DNA from 4 places in the Enterobacter sp. SM3 genome. Region 1 is predicted to be linked to each of the others. Evidence: predicted binding sites of a transcription regulator. Region 1 holds the regulator's gene; each other region holds the start of a gene.
What was found. Region 1 encodes CRP, which controls carbon source genes, mostly activating them, when cyclic AMP is high. Its sites were predicted from a motif close to ATGTGANNNNNNTCACAT; they were not measured.

Region 1 (4,448 bases):
ACCTGCGCGGTGGTGGTCGAGCCGATCCAGGGTGAAGGCGGCGTGACCGCGGCAACCCCTGAATTCCTGAAAGGGCTGCGCGCGCTGTGCGACGAACATCAGGCGCTGCTGGTCTTTGATGAAGTGCAGTGCGGGATGGGGCGTACCGGCGATCTGTTCGCGTATATGCACTACGGCGTGACGCCGGATATTCTGACCAGCGCTAAAGCGCTCGGCGGTGGTTTCCCGGTGAGTGCGGTACTGACAACGCAGGAGATCGCCTCCGCGTTCCACGTCGGTTCTCACGGCTCTACCTACGGCGGCAACCCGCTGGCGAGCGCCGTGGCGGGCGCCGCATTCGACATTATCAACACGCCGGAGGTGTTGAACGCCGTGAGCGCGAAGCGCGAGCTGTTCGTAAAACACCTGCAAAAGATTGATGAGCAGTACGACGTGTTCAGCGAAATCCGCGGGATGGGGCTGCTGATTGGCGCCGAGCTGAAGCCGCAGTACAAGGGCCGCGCGCGTGATTTCCTGCACGCCGCCGCGCACGAAGGGGTGATGGTGCTCAATGCCGGACCGGACGTGATGCGCTTTGCGCCGTCGCTGGTGGTAGAAGACAAAGACATCGAAGACGGGTTAACCCGCTTTGCCGCGGCGGTCGCGAAGATCGTAAAAGGCTAATACTCGGTTCGCTTTAACCGGCGGGTTAACCAAATCCCGTGATGCGGACGCTGACGCCATGCCACCGACGAAATGGTGTGCATGGTGTTCAGATGTCCCAGAACGCGCTGCAAATGCTGCTCCAGCGTGCTCATTGGCCCGTGGGTTAACGTCTCCGGCGCTTCCAGAATGTTCGAATCTCCCGACTCACCCGGCGAGTCATACTCCAGACGCTGCTGACAGCGCTGCAGCGCAATTTCACACGACTGCAAATAGCGCTGCGCCAGATCGGGCGTCAGCATCGTGTGCTCGCGCGCCAGCGTGGTCATGGCGTTAATGTGCTCGACGATAAACTGGCTGTGCGTCACCCAGAGCTTCATGTCTGCAAGATAGTGCGAGTTAAAGCCCGGCTCCTGCATCGCCTGGTTGAGCGAGTTAAACAGAGCGTTGTGCGCCTGGTTGACCTTCATCCGCTGCCAGGCCAGCGGCGTCGGTTGAGGATTGTCGCTGAGGATCAGCCTGATGGCCTCCTGATCCGCTTCCAGCGCGTCGTGGGCGTTCTGGCGCAGCAGTCCGCTTTGCCACTGCGGCCACAGCCAGACCATGCCGCCAAAGGCAATCAGACAGCCGATCAGGGTATCAATCAGCCTGGCGACAATAAACTGTTCGCCATTGAGCGTGAGCAGCTGCAGGGTATATACCGCCGTCACCGTAAAGCCCACCATCGCCCAGCCGTAGTTTTTGCGGATAATCAGGTAGCTCACCAGCGTAACCGCCAGCATGCCTGCCAGGGTATAACCTTGCGGCACGTGGAAGTGCAGCGTCACCCCCGCAATGATCAGCCCGGCCATCGTTCCGCCAGCCCGATGCAGAATACGCACCCGCGTGGCGCCGTAGCCGTTCTGGGTGACAAACAGCACGGTCATTAAGATCCAGTAGGGTTTCGGCAGGTGCAGCGCCATGCCCATCAGGCTGGCGGTACTGAGCATCACGCTAATCCTTGCGGCGTTGCGCAGGGCGGACGATTTAAGAGAAAGATAGCTTTTGAGCGCGGGCAATAGCGGAAGCCGTTTCTGCTTATCCGCCATCAGGTCGCGGGGATAAAGCGGGCGCTGCGTGCGCAACACGCGGGCGATGCGGCTGAAGTGCCAGGCGGCAAACTGGCCGACGGGGTTATCCGGATGCTGACGGGCGATTTTCTCCAGCGCGCCCAGCTGCTTATCCATGTTAAAGCGCGTCGGGTAGCGGTGATAGAGAATGTCATCGGCCAGCACGCGCAGGCGTGCGGATACGGTCTGCGCGTTCCAGCGGATCACCGCTTCGGCGTGGCTGCGCTCGACCAGCTTTTGCACCTCCTGCGGGTGGTGCAGGCTCACGGAGATATGCTCCTGCAGATCCAGCCCGACCTGGAAGGTGCGCAGCAGCCGTTTGTACTCGTGGTTCTTGTTGGCGGCGAGCATATGCAGCTGCTGATAGCACTGGCTAATCAGATCCACCACCTTCTGCTGGCGCGTCAGCAGCGGCGGTAAGGACTTTTCCGGATCGGTATGCTGGGTGAGCAGGGTGTATTTGGCTTCGCAGTAATCCGCAAGCTGCACATAGAGCAGGCTCAGGGATTCACGCAGCGGCTGTTCGCGCCACAGCCAGAACCAAAACCAGTTAAACAGCCCGTACCATAATGTCCCCAGGGCGTAGATCAGCAGCGGCTCCCACACCGGCATATTCCCGGCGAGGCTCAGCGTGAAAATAGCTGCAATCAGCGAGGCGGGAAGCAGGCGGGCGTGCAGCGAACTGATTTCCGCCGTGACGCCGAGGGTCATCGCCAGCACGGTCAGGATCAGCGGCAGCGGGATATCACGAGCCAGTAATAGCTGTACGGCGAGGCTACAGCCCGCAAACAGGCAGCCGCCGATAATCAGGCGTTTGAAAAAGCGCTTATGCGGCGTGTCCAGACCGGCGATGTTGCAGCAGGCAGGCACGAGGGAAAACAGCAGACCTTGCTGAAGATGTCCGAGGATCAGGCCTATGGCCACGGGAAGACACAACACCAGCGTTTGTCGCAGTGCGTAGTTAACTTCCGGGTGATAGATCAGCCTGCGCCACATGGGGAGTAGAGACAAAAACGGCGTGACACCTTGCGATGGCACGCCGTTTAAGCGGAATTAACGCGTTCCGTAAACCACGATGGTTTTACCGTGGGCGGAGATCAGGTTTTGATCTTCCAGCATTTTCAGGATACGGCCCACTGTTTCACGGGAGCAACCGACGATTTGACCAATTTCCTGACGGGTAATTTTAATTTGCATGCCGTCCGGGTGGGTCATAGCGTCTGGCTGTTTCGCCAGGTTCAGCAGGGTTTGTGCGATACGGCCGGTAACGTCCAGGAAGGCGAGGTTACCCACTTTCTCTGACGTGACCTGCAGACGGCGCGCCATCTGGGAAGAAAGACGCATCAGGATGTCAGGGTTAACCTGAATCAGCTGACGGAACTTCTTGTAAGAAATTTCAGCCACTTCACATGCTGTCTTTGCACGAACCCAGGCGCTACGTTCCTGGCCCTCTTCAAACAGGCCCAGTTCACCGATGAAATCGCCCTGGTTCAGATAAGAAAGGATCATCTCTTTCCCTTCTTCATCTTTGATCAGCACTGCCACCGAGCCTTTAACGATGTAATACAACGTTTCCGCTTTTTCACCCTGGTGAATCAGCGTGCTCTTTGATGGGTACTTATGAATGTGGCAATGAGACAAGAACCATTCGAGAGTCGGGTCTGTTTGCGGTTTGCCAAGCACCATGCGCTGTTATCCTCTGTTATAAGCTGTCACCAGAGTCATCAGATGCATCCGGACTCTGGGGTTGCAATCGAATTCTTACCCATACCCTGGGAAGTCGGCTACCGTAACGTTTCGCAGCCAGTAAAGTTTGATGTCCTCTGCATACATGTGTAACGTCAATGTATTACTGTAGCATCCAGAGTGTTTTAGCATAGCTTTCGCCGCGTGTCTCCTGGTGTCTCGCTTCAGCATGATGCAGGTCGCCTTCCATTGCGAGAAATGTAACGCACGCGTAATCTGTCACCAAAAATGCAACGTTGGAGTTTAAGAATATGCAAGCGCGCGTGAAATGGGTTGAAGGTTTAACGTTCCTGGGCGAGTCCGCGTCAGGACACCAGATTTTGATGGACGGCAACTCCGGCGATAAAGCACCCAGCCCAATGGAAATGGTGCTGATGGCGGCAGGGGGATGCAGCGCAATCGACGTGGTGTCGATTCTGCAAAAAGGTCGTCATGACGTGACGGATTGTGAAGTCAAACTCACGTCAGAACGTCGCGAAGAGGCGCCACGCCTGTTCACCCATATTAACCTGCACTTTGTGGTCACCGGTAAAGAGCTGAAAGACGCGGCGGTCTCGCGTGCGGTGGACCTGTCTGCGGAGAAGTACTGCTCGGTGGCGTTAATGCTGGAGAAAGCGGTAAAAATCACGCATTCGTATGAAGTGATCGAGGCCTAATCTTTTGGCGGGTGGCGCTTCGCTGACCCGCCCTACAAAAGCACGACCGTAGGCCCGGTAAGCGCAGCGCCACCGGGCAAAACAACTCACGCGATCTGCTTCCCTTCCATCAGTCGCTCCACCAGCGGCGTCATGATGAGCTCCATCGCCAGCCCCATTTTTCCGCCCGGCACCACTAACGTATTCATGTGCGAAATAAACGAGCCCTGCAGCATGGCCAGCAGCCAGGGGTAATCAATACCGTCGAGATTGCGGAAATGGATCACCACAAAGCTCTCATCCAGAGACGGGATAC
Region 2 (4,448 bases), 2.1 Mb from region 1:
GAAACCGAACCGAGTGCGAATATCGCCTTTGTGCCGATCGCCATGCCGAGCACGGCGGGGCCGGGTACCATCGCGATGATCATCAGCTCCGCATCCACGGTGCGCGATAGCGCAACCTTCCCGGACTGGGTGCTGACGGTAGCGCCACCGCTGATTTTTGCGATTATCGGGATTATCGTGTGGGCGTCGCTGCGCAGCTCTGGCGCCATTATGCGCTGGGTAGGCAAGGGCGGTATCGAGGCGATTTCCCGCCTGATGGGCTTCTTGCTGGTCTGTATGGGCGTGCAGTTTATTATTAACGGCGTGCTGGAAATTATTAAGACCTATCATTGATGTTTTGCCCGGCGGCGCTTCGCTTGCACGGGCCTACGGGTTTTGTAGGCCGGGTAAGGCGAAGCCGTCACCCGGCAAGAAGGCTCACCCGTGCTGCCCCTGTTCCTCCAACGCCACCGGCCATTTACGGAAGATGAGCACCGACCAGACCAGCGCCACCAGTGCCGGAATGGCACCAAGATAGCCAATCGCTGACATCGATACGTGAAGTATTACCTGATTTCCCACCAGCGCGCCCGCGCCAATCCCCAGATTGAAAATCCCGGAGAACAGCGACATAGCGACGTCCGTTGCATCCGGTGCCAGGGCCAGAACTTTCACCTGCATGCCCAGACCAATAATCATGATCGCCACGCCCCAGAACAGGCTGAGGATCGCCAGGTGGCTCTCACTGCCTGCGGCAGGCATCAGCAGCAGCAGGCAGGCCAGCAGCAGACCGATAGCGCTGCTTACCAGCGTCGAGGCGTGCCGGTTACCCAGCTTACCGAACAGCACGCTGCCAATAATGCCTGCTCCGCCGAGGATCAGCAGTAGGACGGTGGCAAAGTTGGCGCTAAAGCCCGCCACCACCTGCACAAAGGGTTCAATGTAGCTATACGCCGTGTAATGGGCCGTCACCACAATGACGGTCAGCAGGTAGATACTCAGCAGCGCCGGGCGACGCATCAGCAGCGGCAGGCTTTTCAGCGAGCCGGAATGCTCGCTCGGCAGCGCGGGCAGCAGCTTAATCAGGCACACCAGCGTAACCAGCGCCCCCATACCAATGGCGAAGAACGTCGTACGCCAGCCGAAGTATTGCCCCACGATGCGGCCAATAGGCAGCCCTAGCACCATCGCCAGTGCGGTACCGGTGGCAATCAGGCTCAGCGCCTGCGCGCGTTTCCCCGCCGGTGCCAGGCGTATCGCCAGCGACGCGGTGATCGACCAGAACACCGCATGGGCAAAGGCAATGCCGATGCGGCTAATGACCAGCACCGTAAAACTCCACGCCATAAATGACAGAACATGGCTGGCGATGAACAGCACAAACAGGCCAATCAGCAGCCTGCGCCGCTCCATCTGGCTGGTCAGCAGCATAAACGGCAAGGACATCAGCGCCACTACCCAGGCGTAGATGGTCAACATAATGCCCACCTGAGCCGTTTCCATCTGGAAACTTTCAGCGATGTCAGACAACAGCCCAACCGGAACAAATTCTGTGGTGTTAAAAATAAACGCGGCAATGGCCAGCGTGACCACGCGTAGCCACGCAACCCTGCGGGAAACTGTGTTCGTTGTCATAGGGAAGTCGGAGATTCGTTGCTGAAAAGAAGAGGTGACGATCTTAAAACGTCGTACGGCGAAAACTCAACCATTATGTGACACAGATCTCAATATTTACCTTATGAAAGCGGTAGCCGGGAACGCTGTTTTCATTGAATATAAAAGAACAACACAATAAAAACAGGCGGTAAGACAATGCAGGAGATTGATTTTTATCTGGTAGATGCGTTCAGCGATACCTCGTTCGGCGGCAACCCGGCAGCCGTTTGCCCGCTGAAAGCGTGGTTGCCCGATGAGACCTTACTGAAAATGGCGCAACAGCATAATCAGTCGGAAACCGCATTTTTCGTCTGCAGTAAAGGGGGCATTGAGCTACGCTGGTTTACCACGCTCACCGAAGTCAATCTCTGCGGCCACGCTACGCTGGCGGCTGCGCACGTGCTGTTTACCGAGCTGGATTACCCGGATTCGCGCATCCACTTTGATACCGCCTCTGGCCGCCTGACGGTCAGCCGGGAGGGGGAGTGGATGACGCTGGACTTCCCGGCATGTCCAACCCATGAAGAGACGCCCCCGCCGGAGATGCTTTCGGCTCTGGGTATCAGCCGCTACGTTGAAGCCCGTAAAGGGCGCGCCTGGCTGATCGTGCTGGAAAATCGTCAGCAGGTTGAAGCGCTTGCGCCACGCTTCTCGGCGATGACGCCGGGCGAGCATAAGGTGAGCGTTACGGCGCGCGGTGAGGGGGAATATGATTTTGTCAGCCGCTTTTTCTCCCCGGGCGTTTCCGTCCCGGAGGACCCGGTCACCGGCTCCGCGCACACGATGCTGATCCCCTACTGGAGCGAAAAGCTGGGTAAAACAACGATGTTTGCCCGTCAGGTTTCAGCGCGCGGCGGCGATGTGCGCTGTGAGCTGAAAGGTTCGCGCGTGCTGATGAGCGGGCAGGCCACACTTTATCTGAAAGGCACAGTTTTTCTGCGCTAAATAGCCATAACAAGAGAGGAAGAGACAATGCAGGAAATTGATTTTTATCTGGTGGATGCCTTCAGCGATAAAACCTTTGGCGGCAACGCCGCAGCGGTATGTCCTCTGGAAGAGTGGCTGCCGGACGAAATGCTGCTCAAAATGGCGCAGCAGCATAACCAGTCTGAGACTGCCTTTTTCGTGCGCACTGACGGCGGGTTTGAGCTGCGCTGGTTCACCACGCTGGATGAAATTAACCTCTGCGGTCACGCTACGCTTGCCGCATCACACGTCATTTTCGAATACCTTGATTATCCGCATACCGAAATCACCTTCACCACCCGCTTCGTGGGTGAACTGACGGTTAAACGCAGCGGCGACTGGCTGACGCTGAACTTCCCCGCATGGTCGACGGAGGTTGTGGAGAATCCTCCCGAGGTGCTGTTTAGCGCGCTGGGCATCACGGCGGCAAAAGAGGTGCGCGTGGGGCGGGATTACATGGTGGTGCTGGAGAGCCAGCAGCAGGTGGAAGCGTTAACGCCAGATATTGGGGCAATGCTTCCGCTGGATAAAATGGTCTGCGTGACGGCGCAGGGAGAGGAATATGACTTCGTCAGCCGCTTCTTCTGCCCGGGCGAAGGGGTGCCGGAGGATCCGGTCACCGGATCCGCCCACAGCATGCTGATCCCGTACTGGAGCGAAAAGCTGGGCAAAACGTCACTCAATGCCCGCCAGGTGTCGTACCGTGGCGGGGATCTGCGCTGCGAGCTGAAGGGCGATCGCGTGCTGATTGGCGGCCAGGCGACTCTGTATCTGAAAGGGCGTATCTTCCTGCGCTAGCTGAGGGAGGCACCGCCGCATATCACCATCTCCTGGCCGGTGATGGCGGCGGCGTCAATGCTCAGCAAGAAACTCACCAGTGCGGCCACCTCTTCTGGCGCGATTAAACGTCCGATTGGCGGACATTTCGGGGGCGAGGTTTCCCGCCCTGGGGCGCTGAGCATCGGCGTTTGGGTGGCCCCAGGCGAGACCACGTTAGCCGTGATCCCGCGCGGGGCCAGTTCCGCCGCCCAGCTCCTGACCATTCCTACCATCGCTGCTTTTGTGGCAACATACTGCGATCGTCCTGCTGCACCACGAGAGGTTCTGCTGCCTATCGCCACAAAGCGTCCGCCGGCAGCCATAGAGGGCGCAAAATGGTTAAACAATGCCTCACAGGCCCGGACGTGGAGCTGCCACAGTGAGGCGCTAACGCGGCTTTCCAGCTGGCCCAACGGCGCGGCGGCCATCATCCCGGCGGCATGGATCGCTGCCTGGGGCGCGGCGATGGTGTGCAGGGCGTTGCACAACGCATCAGGATCGGTGATATCAACGCGAAGGCTGGTGAAGCCAGGCGTATCCAGCTTCACGGCTCGGCGGCTGAGCCCGGTGACCTGCCAGCCCTCCGCCAGTAATCGCTTAACGATGGCCTCACCAATTCCGGAGCTGGCCCCGGTGACGACGGCGTGACGCATGTCAGACCTCCAGCATCGCGCGGGGAACCTTAAACACCGCTTTGCGGACCATTATCGGCGCCTCTACGGCGCATAGCGCCTGGTGAGGTTCTCCGGGATAAAAGACCACAAAGACACCCTCGGCAAGCCGGATCCTGACGCTATGTTCGGCTGTTGAAGCAATAAAGAGATCCGGTTTACGTTCTTCATCTCCCGCTCTGCCTGTGGGAAGCGCTCCAGCATAAATATGCTCTTCACCCGCCAACACAATCTGGATGTCCGCCCACTGATGATGGTATTCCGTATGCCGTTCGGCGCGCGGCTGCGTCTGCGCCGGACCAATGTGGCAAAACCACGGCGCATTCTCAGGCTGCCAGCGTCCGTCATCGCGTTCGC
Region 3 (4,448 bases), 1.7 Mb from region 1:
GGACTCTTTTTTATCTTTAATCCTTCTGAGTTCAGAGGCTTATTCATGTCATGGCAATACTTCAAACAGACTTACCTGGTTAAGTTCTGGTCACCCGTTCCGGCCGTTATCGCGGCAGGCATTCTCTCTACCTTCTATTTCGGCATTACCGGCACCTTCTGGGCCGTAACCGGCGAGTTCACCCGCTGGGGTGGTCAATTGCTGCAGCTCGCTGGCGTGCATACCGAAGAGTGGGGGTACTTTAAACTCATTCATCTGGACGGCACGCCGCTTACCCGCATCGACGGGATGATGATCATCGGCATGTTCGGCGGCTGTTTCGCGGCGGCGCTGTGGGCAAACAACGTTAAGTTGCGTATGCCCAAAAGCCGGATTCGCATAATGCAGGCGGTGGTCGGCGGTATCATTGCCGGGTTTGGGGCCCGTCTGGCGATGGGCTGTAACCTGGCCGCTTTCTTTACGGGGATTCCTCAGTTTTCGCTTCACGCCTGGTTTTTTGCTGTCGCCACGGCCATCGGCTCTTACTTTGGCGCAAAATTCACCCTGCTGCCGCTGTTCCGCATTCCGGTGAAAATGACAAAAGTCAGCGCAGCGTCTCCGTTAACCCAAAAGCCCTCTCAGGCGCGTCGCCGTTTCCGCCTCGGTATGCTGGTCTTTTTTGCTATGGTCGCCTGGGCAATGTGCACTGCGATGAACCAGCCCAAACTTGGCCTGGCGATGCTGTTCGGCGTGAGTTTTGGTCTGCTCATTGAACGCGCGCAGATCTGCTTTACCTCCGCGTTTCGCGATATGTGGATCACCGGTCGGACGATGATGGCGAAGGCGATTATCGCCGGAATGGCGGTCAGCGCCATCGGTATCTTCAGCTATGTTCAGCTCGGCGTCGAACCGAAAATCATGTGGGCCGGTCCTAACGCGGTCATTGGCGGCCTGCTGTTCGGGTTCGGGATCGTACTGGCTGGCGGATGCGAAACCGGCTGGATGTACCGCGCCGTTGAAGGTCAGGTGCATTACTGGTGGGTGGGACTGGGAAATGTGATCGGCTCGACGATCCTGGCGTACTTCTGGGACGATCTGTCTCCGGCGCTTGCCACGAGTTGGGACAAGGTCAACCTGCTGAGCACCTTCGGCCCCCTCGGCGGCCTGCTCGTTACCTACGCCCTGCTGCTGGTCGCTTTTTTACTGGTTGTCGCGCAGGAGAAACGCTTCTTCCGTCGTGCGAGTGTTAAAACAGAAACCCAGGAGAATGCTGCATGAAAGAGATCGTGCCCGATTACCGTCTGGATATGGTCGGTGAACCCTGCCCTTATCCGGCTGTTGCCACGCTTGAAGCGCTACCGCAGCTCAAGAAAGGGGAAATTCTGGAAGTGGTCAGCGACTGCCCGCAGTCCATTAACAACATTCCGCTGGATGCAAAAAACCACGGCTACACGGTGCTGGATATCCAGCAGGATGGCCCGACCATTCGCTATTTGATTCAGAAGTGATAAATGATATGCGCCCCGTCGGGGCGCATTGAACGGTGGGATTAGAAACGATAACCCGCAGAGAACATAAACACCCACGGATCCAGGCGCGTATTGATACTTTGCTGCTGACCGCCCGCCTTGAAGCGTACGTCCGTATCAATATCCATGTACCAGACCGAGGCGTTGATCAGCCAGTCGCGGTTAATCAGATAATCCAGACCGACCTGCCCCGCCATACCCCATGAATCTTTCAGGCTGAGGTCAGTCAGACCGGCCTCTTTACCGGTATCGTTAAACTTCTCGTCAAAGAAGGTGGTGTAGTTCACACCGGCGCCAATATAAGGGCGCACCTTGCTGCTGGCATCACCAAAATACCATTGCGCCATCAGCGTTGGCGGTAAATGGTGAACCGTAGCAATATCACCGGTTGCGCCCAGACCCACGCGATGACGGAACGGCGTTGCAGCCAGAAGCTCAACACCAACGTTTTCCGTCGCCATATAGGTGAACGTTAACCCTAACTGGGTGTTATTACTGACGTTAAAACCGCCCATACCCAGCACGTTATCCGATCCTTCAGTTGGGCGAACCGTAGCCGAACCGGCACGAATAAAGAATTCGCCTGCTTCATGCGCATACGCGCCGCCAGAGAGACTGCTTAATACAAGGGCTGCCACCGCTAATTTTTTCATATCCGCTCCATCGTTGTGGTTTTAATCGCGGGTGAGAATATACTCACAAATGAGTAATAAGTGATCTGCTACAGATCACATTAAAACCAGTAACTTAACATTCATTGATCTGGATTAATTTTTTGTTACGCATCCAAAAGCGATAAGTTGTTTCCATGTCAATTTTTGGCATTTCACAGTTACAAAATTTTCCCTTTTCCCCCTCTTGCTCTTCCTCAGGCGGCTGGATAATTTATCGCTCTCACAAATTGATTTGATGCGTTCTTCTTTAGCAGGTGTGCCATGAGTGATATCAACCCGTGCATGACGTGCGGAGCCTGTTGTGCGTATTTTCGAGTCTCTTTCTACTGGGCCGAAGCCAGCGATGGCGGCGGTACCGTTCCGGTTCATCTAACAGAGCCGCTAACGCCTTTTCTGCGCTGCATGAGCGGCACCAACCAAAAGCAGGTCCGCTGCGTCGCGCTACAGGGTGAGCCAGGGGTCTCTACCCGATGTTCTATCTATGAGGATCGGCCCAGCCCGTGTCGGGAATTTGCCATGTCGGGGGAAGATGGGCAGGTCAACGTAGCCTGCAATCGCGCCCGGGCACGCGTTGGATTACCGCCGCTTTACAAAGATATGCTTTTCCATACAAGCCTTGATGCTGCCACAGCAGGCGCATCCGGTGTACAATTGCCGGCTAATTAACACCTGCAATACTCAAGGAGAGTGCATGTCTATCACGGCGAAGTCTGTCTACCGTGACACGGGAAACTTTTTCCGCAATCAGTTCATAACCTTTTTACTGATCGCGTTGCTATGTGCCTTTATCACGGTGGTGCTGGGCCATGCCTTCTCACCGAGTGATGAACAGATTGCCAGCCTGAGTCAGGGCGACCACCTTGCCGGAAGCGTGGGGCTATTTGAACTGGTGCAAAACATGACGCCGGAACAGCAGCAAATTCTGCTGCGGGCGTCTGCCGCATCCACGTTCTCAGGCCTGATTGGTAATGCGGTTCTGGCGGGCGGCGTTTTGCTGATGATTCAGCTGGTATCGGCAGGTCACCGGGTCAGCGCTTTACGGGCGATTGGTGCCAGTGCGCCAGTCTTACCTAAGCTGTTTATCCTGATCTTTTTAACCACCATGCTGGTGCAAATGGGGATTATGCTTGTTGTGGTGCCGGGCGTATTACTGGCTATCGTGCTCTCATTCGCGCCTGTGATGGTCGTGCAAGATAAGATGGGGATTTTTACCGCGATGCGCAGCAGCATCAGACTGGCGTGGACTAATATGCGTCTGGTGGCTCCCGCCGTGATCGGCTGGCTGCTCGCCAAAACGCTCCTGCTGCTGTTTGCACCGAATTTCGCGGTATTAACGCCAAATGTTGGCGCGGTAGTGGCGAATACGCTGAGCAACCTGATTTCAGCGGTACTGCTGGTCTATCTGTTCCGCCTGTATATGTTAATTCGTCAGTAATCCTGAGGCGGGGGCATCGCAGCCTCCCGCCCCGCTCAGAAGATGGAATCACAGAATGAAGCAGTTTCTTGATTTTTTACCGCTCGTGGTCTTTTTTGCTTTTTATAAGCTGTATGACATTTATGCCGCGACCACTGCGCTGATCGTTGCGACCGCTGTTGTACTGATCTACAGCTGGGTGCGCTATCGTAAAGTCGAAAAGATGGCGCTGATAACGTTCGTCCTGGTCGCCGTGTTCGGCGGGCTTACGCTGTTCTTCCACAACGATGAATTTATTAAGTGGAAAGTGACCGTTATTTACGCGTTGTTTGCGGGCGCATTGTTAATCAGCCAGTGGGTCATGAAAAAGCCGCTGATCCAGCGCATGCTGGGCAAAGAGCTGACGCTGCCTCAGGAAGTCTGGTCCCGTCTGAATATCGCCTGGGCGGTCTTCTTTATTCTCTGTGGTCTTGCCAATATCTATATCGCCTTCTGGCTGCCGCAGAATATCTGGGTCAACTTCAAGGTCTTCGGCCTGACCGCGCTGACGCTTATCTTCACGCTGTTAAGCGGTGTATACATCTATCGCCACATGCCGCAGGACGACAAGCACTGAGTAATGACTGACCAGAACGTCAACGACTGGCGTTCTGGTCTATTCTCTCCGCTGTGAAATCATAGTAGCATCCCGCCTGAAGTCTTCCGTTACGAGTTAAAACAATGACAACAAATAACGCCCCGCAGGGCGAACTGGTTTTACGCACACTGGCAATGCCCGCTGACACCAATGCCAATGGCGATATTTTTGGCGGCTGGCTGATGTCGCAGATGGATATGGGCGGCGCAATTCTG
Region 4 (4,448 bases), 170 kb from region 1:
TGCGCTTTGGCGACGGTCTGAAAGCCAAAGTGCGTTGTGTCTTGTGAATCGTCAGCCATCTTAGAGCCTGCTTATCAGTAAAATGTTCGTGAAGTGTAACAGATTGGGCGCGTTTGCCCTACGTTTCAACCACCGCGAAAGAAACGCGCTGGAGCCTCGCCTGGTGATAAATCCACCGCTAACGTGTTGTCTTCACTGTTTGTCTTTTGTTCGTCCGCACCTTCTCGCAGGCGAAACTCGTCGTCCTGGGCGGTGGCCTGTTCGACCAATTCCGGATTAATCTCGCGTTTAACCTCTACCCCCAGGCTGCGGAATGATTCGGCCTGTGCCAGCAGATTGCCGCGTCCGGAGGCGAGTTTTTTCATCGCCTGACGGTAGTTATCCTGCGCACGATCGAGGCTCTGCCCGACTGAGGACATGTCGTCCACGAAAAGGCGCATTTTGTCGTAAAGCTTGCTGGCGCGATCGGCAATCTGCTGCGCGTTGCGGCTCTGGTGCTCATAGCGCCACAGGTTCGCAATGGTGCGTAACGCCACCAGCAGCGTGGTGGGGCTGACCAGCATAATGTTATTTTTGAGCGCTTCGGTGATAAGCTCAGGCTGTCTGTCGAGTGCCAGCAGAAACGCGGGTTCTACCGGGATAAACATCAGGACATAGTCCAGCGAGCGGAGACCCGGCAGCTGCTGGTAGTCCTTTCTGCCGAGCAGGCGAATGTGGTTACGCACGGAGGCAATGTGCTCCTGCAGCGCCGATTCGCGGGTGTAGTCATCTTCGGCGTTGAAGTAGCGCTCATAGGCCACCAGCGTCATTTTGGCGTCAATCACCACATCTTTACCCTGCGGCAGCCGCACAATCACATCCGGCTGCATACGAGAGCGGGCGTCGTTTTCGATACTTACCTGCGTTTCGTATTCATATCCTTCCCGCAGTCCAGAGGCTTCCAGTACGCGGGTCAGCACCACTTCTCCCCAGTTGCCCTGGGTTTTGTTATCCCCTTTCAGCGCGCGGGTCAGGTTGACCGCTTCCTGCGCCATCTGGGCATTCAACTGCTGGAGATTGCGAATCTCATGCGCCAGCGTGTGACGCTCGCGCGCCTCCTGCCCAAAGCTGTCCTGCACCTGACGACGAAAACCGTCAAGCTGTTCGCGCAGGGGCGTCAGCAGGCTGTTCAGGCTCTGGCGGTTCTGTTCATCAACGCGGCGGTTGCTGTGCTCGAAAATACGGTTGGCGAGGTTCTCAAACTGTTCGCTGAGGCGCTGCTCGCTGTTGATCATCTGGCGGATTTTGTCTTCCGCGTGCAGCTGGGTGGATTCAAGGCGGGTGGTCACTTCGCGGAGATCGGCCTCCAGCGAGGTGTTGATATCTCGCAGGTTGCGCAGCTCGTTGTTGAGCAGCTCGCACTCCTCTCGCCAGTGGTCACTCAGCGCAAGCTGCTGCTTTGCCGCACTTAATTGAGCGACTATCTCTTCGCGCTCTGCCAGCTGGTCGGCCTTCTGCTGTGCATGCTGATAGCTGGAAATGAGCCAGCCTATCGCCACGCCCGCCAGCGCAATCACCGCATAAATCAGGACTGAGATATCCACAATGCCCCCTGCATCAACGTATTACCCGCACAAAATAAGATTGTGCTGTATAAACGTCCAGTTTGAAAGGGTTTTCCTGCGAGGCGCTACGCAAAAAATAAAGGCCGAACGTGTCGGCCTTTGATTTCGAAAGGAGAGGACTAGATCAGGCGACGCGCGGCTTCAACCACGATTTTCACCGCATGACTTTCGGTCTGCTTCATGGTTTCGGCGTTCGGGATCTCCTGCTGGGTACGGTTGACGATAACGCCCGCCACCATACCGGCACGCAGACCCTGGCTTGCGCACATGGTCAGCAGCGTTGCGGATTCCATTTCGTAGTTCATCACGCCCATGGACTGCCACTCCTCCATTGAGCCTTTGAAACGGCTTACCACGCGGCCTGAGAAGGTGTCGTAACGCTCCTGGCCCGGGTAGAAGGTGTCGGAAGAGGCGGTGACGCCCACGTGGGTAGTTGCGCCTACGGACTTCGCGGCTTCAACCAGCGCGGTGGTGCATTCGAAATCAGCCACTGCCGGGAATTCCATCGGTGCAAAGTGCAGGCTTGCACCGTCCAGACGGACGGACGCAGTGGTGACCAGCACGTCGCCGACGTTGATGTGCGGCTGGATAGCGCCGGTGGTACCGATACGCAGGAAAGTACGAATGCCCAGCTGTGCCAGCTCTTCAACAGCAATAGAGGTAGACGGACCACCGATACCGGTAGAGCACACGATCACCGCTTTGCCATCCAGCTCTGCGCGCCAGGTGGTGAACTCACGATGGGCAGCTAGCTTGACCGGCTTATCCATCAGCGCGGCGATCTTTTCCACACGCTCAGGATCGCCGGGGACGATAGCGAGCGTAGCCCCTTGTAAATCGTTTTTAGTGAGGCCGAGATGAAAAACATCAGACTTAGACATAGGTGACTCCTCTGTGGGTCGGTTAGTCAGAAGAAGTAAAACGGTACTTTACAGAAGCAGTAAGCATATTTTCGTGACGCACCTCACCATGAATGAAAATGATTACATTGAATTTCCATAAAAAGGTGATTTACATCACATTAACAAGTTATATCGCCAGGTGCTGCACAAAAGATAGACCGTTTAAGGCACTGTGAGTTGTTAACCTGGTGTCTATATTTACCTTTGCGCTAACTCATTGGTACGGAGAATGCCATGACTGAAAAAACCGGTTTTGCACCTGCTGCGGCCCCACATGCTTCAACCATCGTGTCGACGCCAGAAGCGGCAATTACCGCGGGTGAGACCTCCATTCCCTCGCAGGGGGAGAATATGCCTGCTTATCACGCACGGCCAAAATCGGCAGACGGCCCGCTGCCCATCGTGATTGTGATTCAGGAGATATTTGGTGTTCACGAACACATTCGCGACCTCTGCCGCCGGCTGGCGCTGGAAGGGTATCTGGCCGTTGCCCCAGAGCTCTACTTCCGTCAGGGCGATCCGAACGACTACAGCGATATTCCAACATTGCTCAGCAACCTGGTCAGCAAAGTCCCGGACGCGCAGGTGCTGGCCGATCTCGACCACGTCGCCAGCTGGGCGGCACGCAACGGCGGCGATCCGCATCGTCTGCTGGTCACCGGTTTCTGCTGGGGCGGGCGCATTAGCTGGCTGTATGCCGCGCATAACCCGCAGCTCAAAGCCGCTGTCGCCTGGTACGGCAAACTGGTGGGTGAAAAAACGCTGAATTCACCGAAACATCCCGTCGATATCGCCACCGAGTTAAATGCCCCCGTGTTAGGGCTTTACGGCGGACAGGACACCGGTATTTCGCTTGATTCGGTAGAGACCATGCGCCATGCGCTCCGTGCGGCAAATGCGAAGGCGGAGATTGTGGTCTACCCGGATGCCGGGCATGCGTTTAATGCCGATTATCGTCCGAGCTATCACGCAGAATCAGCCCAAGATGGCTGGCAGCGGATGCTGGCGTGGTTTAGCCAGTACGGCGGGAAGAAAGCGTAATAACAAAAAAGCCCGGTGGCGGCTACGCCTTACCGGGCCTACAGACAGACCGGGTAAGCGATAGCGCCACCCTGCAATCCAGCATTACTACGCCTGACGCAAATTCTGCGCCGCCTTCACCATGTTGGCGAGCGCCGCGCGCGTCTCCGGCCAGCCGCGGGTTTTCAGTCCGCAGTCCGGGTTCACCCACAGGCGCTCTGCCGGAATGCGCTGGGCCGCTTTTTTCAGCAGGGCTTCTATCCACTCCACGCTCGGAACGTTCGGGGAGTGAATGTCGTACACGCCCGGCCCGATTTCATTCGGGTAGTCGAACTCTTCAAACGACTCCAGCAGCTCCATGTCCGAACGCGAGGTCTCGATGGTGATCACGTCGGCGTCCAGCGCGGCAATCGAATCCATGATGTCGTTAAATTCGCAGTAGCACATGTGGGTGTGGATCTGCGTGTCGTCCTTCGCCACCGCGGCGTTAATGCGGAACGCTTCCACGCCCCACTGCAGGTAGGCATCCCAGTCGCTGCGGCGCAGCGGCAGACCTTCACGCAGCGCAGGCTCGTCAATCTGAATGATGCCAATACCTGCCGCTTCCAGATCCGCCACTTCATCACGCAGCGCCAGGGCTATCTGTTTGGCGATGGTTTCACGGGTCACGTCTTCACGCGGGAACGACCAGCAGAGAATGGTCACCGGACCGGTCAGCATCCCTTTTACCGGCTTGTCGGTCAGGGACTGGGCATACTTCGCCCACTCCACGGTGATCGCTTCCGGGCGGCTGACGTCACCAATGACCACCGGCGGCTTCACGCAGCGGGAGCCATAGCTCTGCACCCAGCCGTTCTGGGTAAAGACAAAGCCGTCCAGGTGCTCACCGAAGTATTCCACCATGTCGTTACGCTCGGCCTCG

Region 2: a site for CRP is predicted at 1,690-1,707, ahead of GVO84_RS11295 (sugar transporter). Genes of this name have one in related genera too.
Region 3: a site for CRP is predicted at 2,225-2,242, ahead of ompW (outer membrane protein OmpW). Genes of this name have one in related genera too.
Region 4: a site for CRP is predicted at 2,609-2,626, ahead of udp (uridine phosphorylase). Genes of this name have one in related genera too.

What each region holds. Positions count from the first base shown of each region.
Region 1 covers NZ_CP099971.1:4,439,342-4,443,789, reverse strand. Annotated here, with positions in the region: gene argD (bifunctional acetylornithine/succinyldiaminopimelate transaminase) at 1-663, shown strand, start outside; gene GVO84_RS20930 (YccS/YhfK family putative transporter) at 660-2,747, opposite strand; gene crp (cAMP-activated global transcriptional regulator CRP) at 2,805-3,437, opposite strand; gene GVO84_RS20920 (OsmC family protein) at 3,749-4,153, shown strand; gene GVO84_RS20915 (phosphoribulokinase) at 4,240-4,448, opposite strand, start outside.
Region 2 covers NZ_CP099971.1:2,387,580-2,392,027, forward strand. Annotated here, with positions in the region: gene GVO84_RS11290 (MarC family NAAT transporter) at 1-333, shown strand, start outside; gene GVO84_RS11295 (sugar transporter) at 418-1,614, opposite strand; gene GVO84_RS11300 (PhzF family phenazine biosynthesis protein) at 1,792-2,580, shown strand; gene GVO84_RS11305 (PhzF family phenazine biosynthesis protein) at 2,608-3,399, shown strand; gene GVO84_RS11310 (SDR family NAD(P)-dependent oxidoreductase) at 3,396-4,073, opposite strand; gene GVO84_RS11315 (YhcH/YjgK/YiaL family protein) at 4,075-4,448, opposite strand, start outside.
Region 3 covers NZ_CP099971.1:2,719,475-2,723,922, forward strand. Annotated here, with positions in the region: gene yedE (selenium metabolism membrane protein YedE/FdhT) at 46-1,257, shown strand; gene yedF (sulfurtransferase-like selenium metabolism protein YedF) at 1,254-1,487, shown strand; gene ompW (outer membrane protein OmpW) at 1,529-2,161, opposite strand; gene GVO84_RS12820 (YkgJ family cysteine cluster protein) at 2,444-2,848, shown strand; gene GVO84_RS12825 (YciC family protein) at 2,874-3,617, shown strand; gene GVO84_RS12830 (septation protein A) at 3,673-4,212, shown strand; gene yciA (acyl-CoA thioester hydrolase YciA) at 4,317-4,448, shown strand, end outside.
Region 4 covers NZ_CP099971.1:4,611,022-4,615,469, forward strand. Annotated here, with positions in the region: gene ubiE (bifunctional demethylmenaquinone methyltransferase/2-methoxy-6-polyprenyl-1,4-benzoquinol methylase UbiE) at 1-59, opposite strand, end outside; gene rmuC (DNA recombination protein RmuC) at 126-1,583, opposite strand; gene udp (uridine phosphorylase) at 1,724-2,485, opposite strand; gene GVO84_RS21690 (dienelactone hydrolase family protein) at 2,741-3,547, shown strand; gene metE (5-methyltetrahydropteroyltriglutamate--homocysteine S-methyltransferase) at 3,635-4,448, opposite strand, start outside.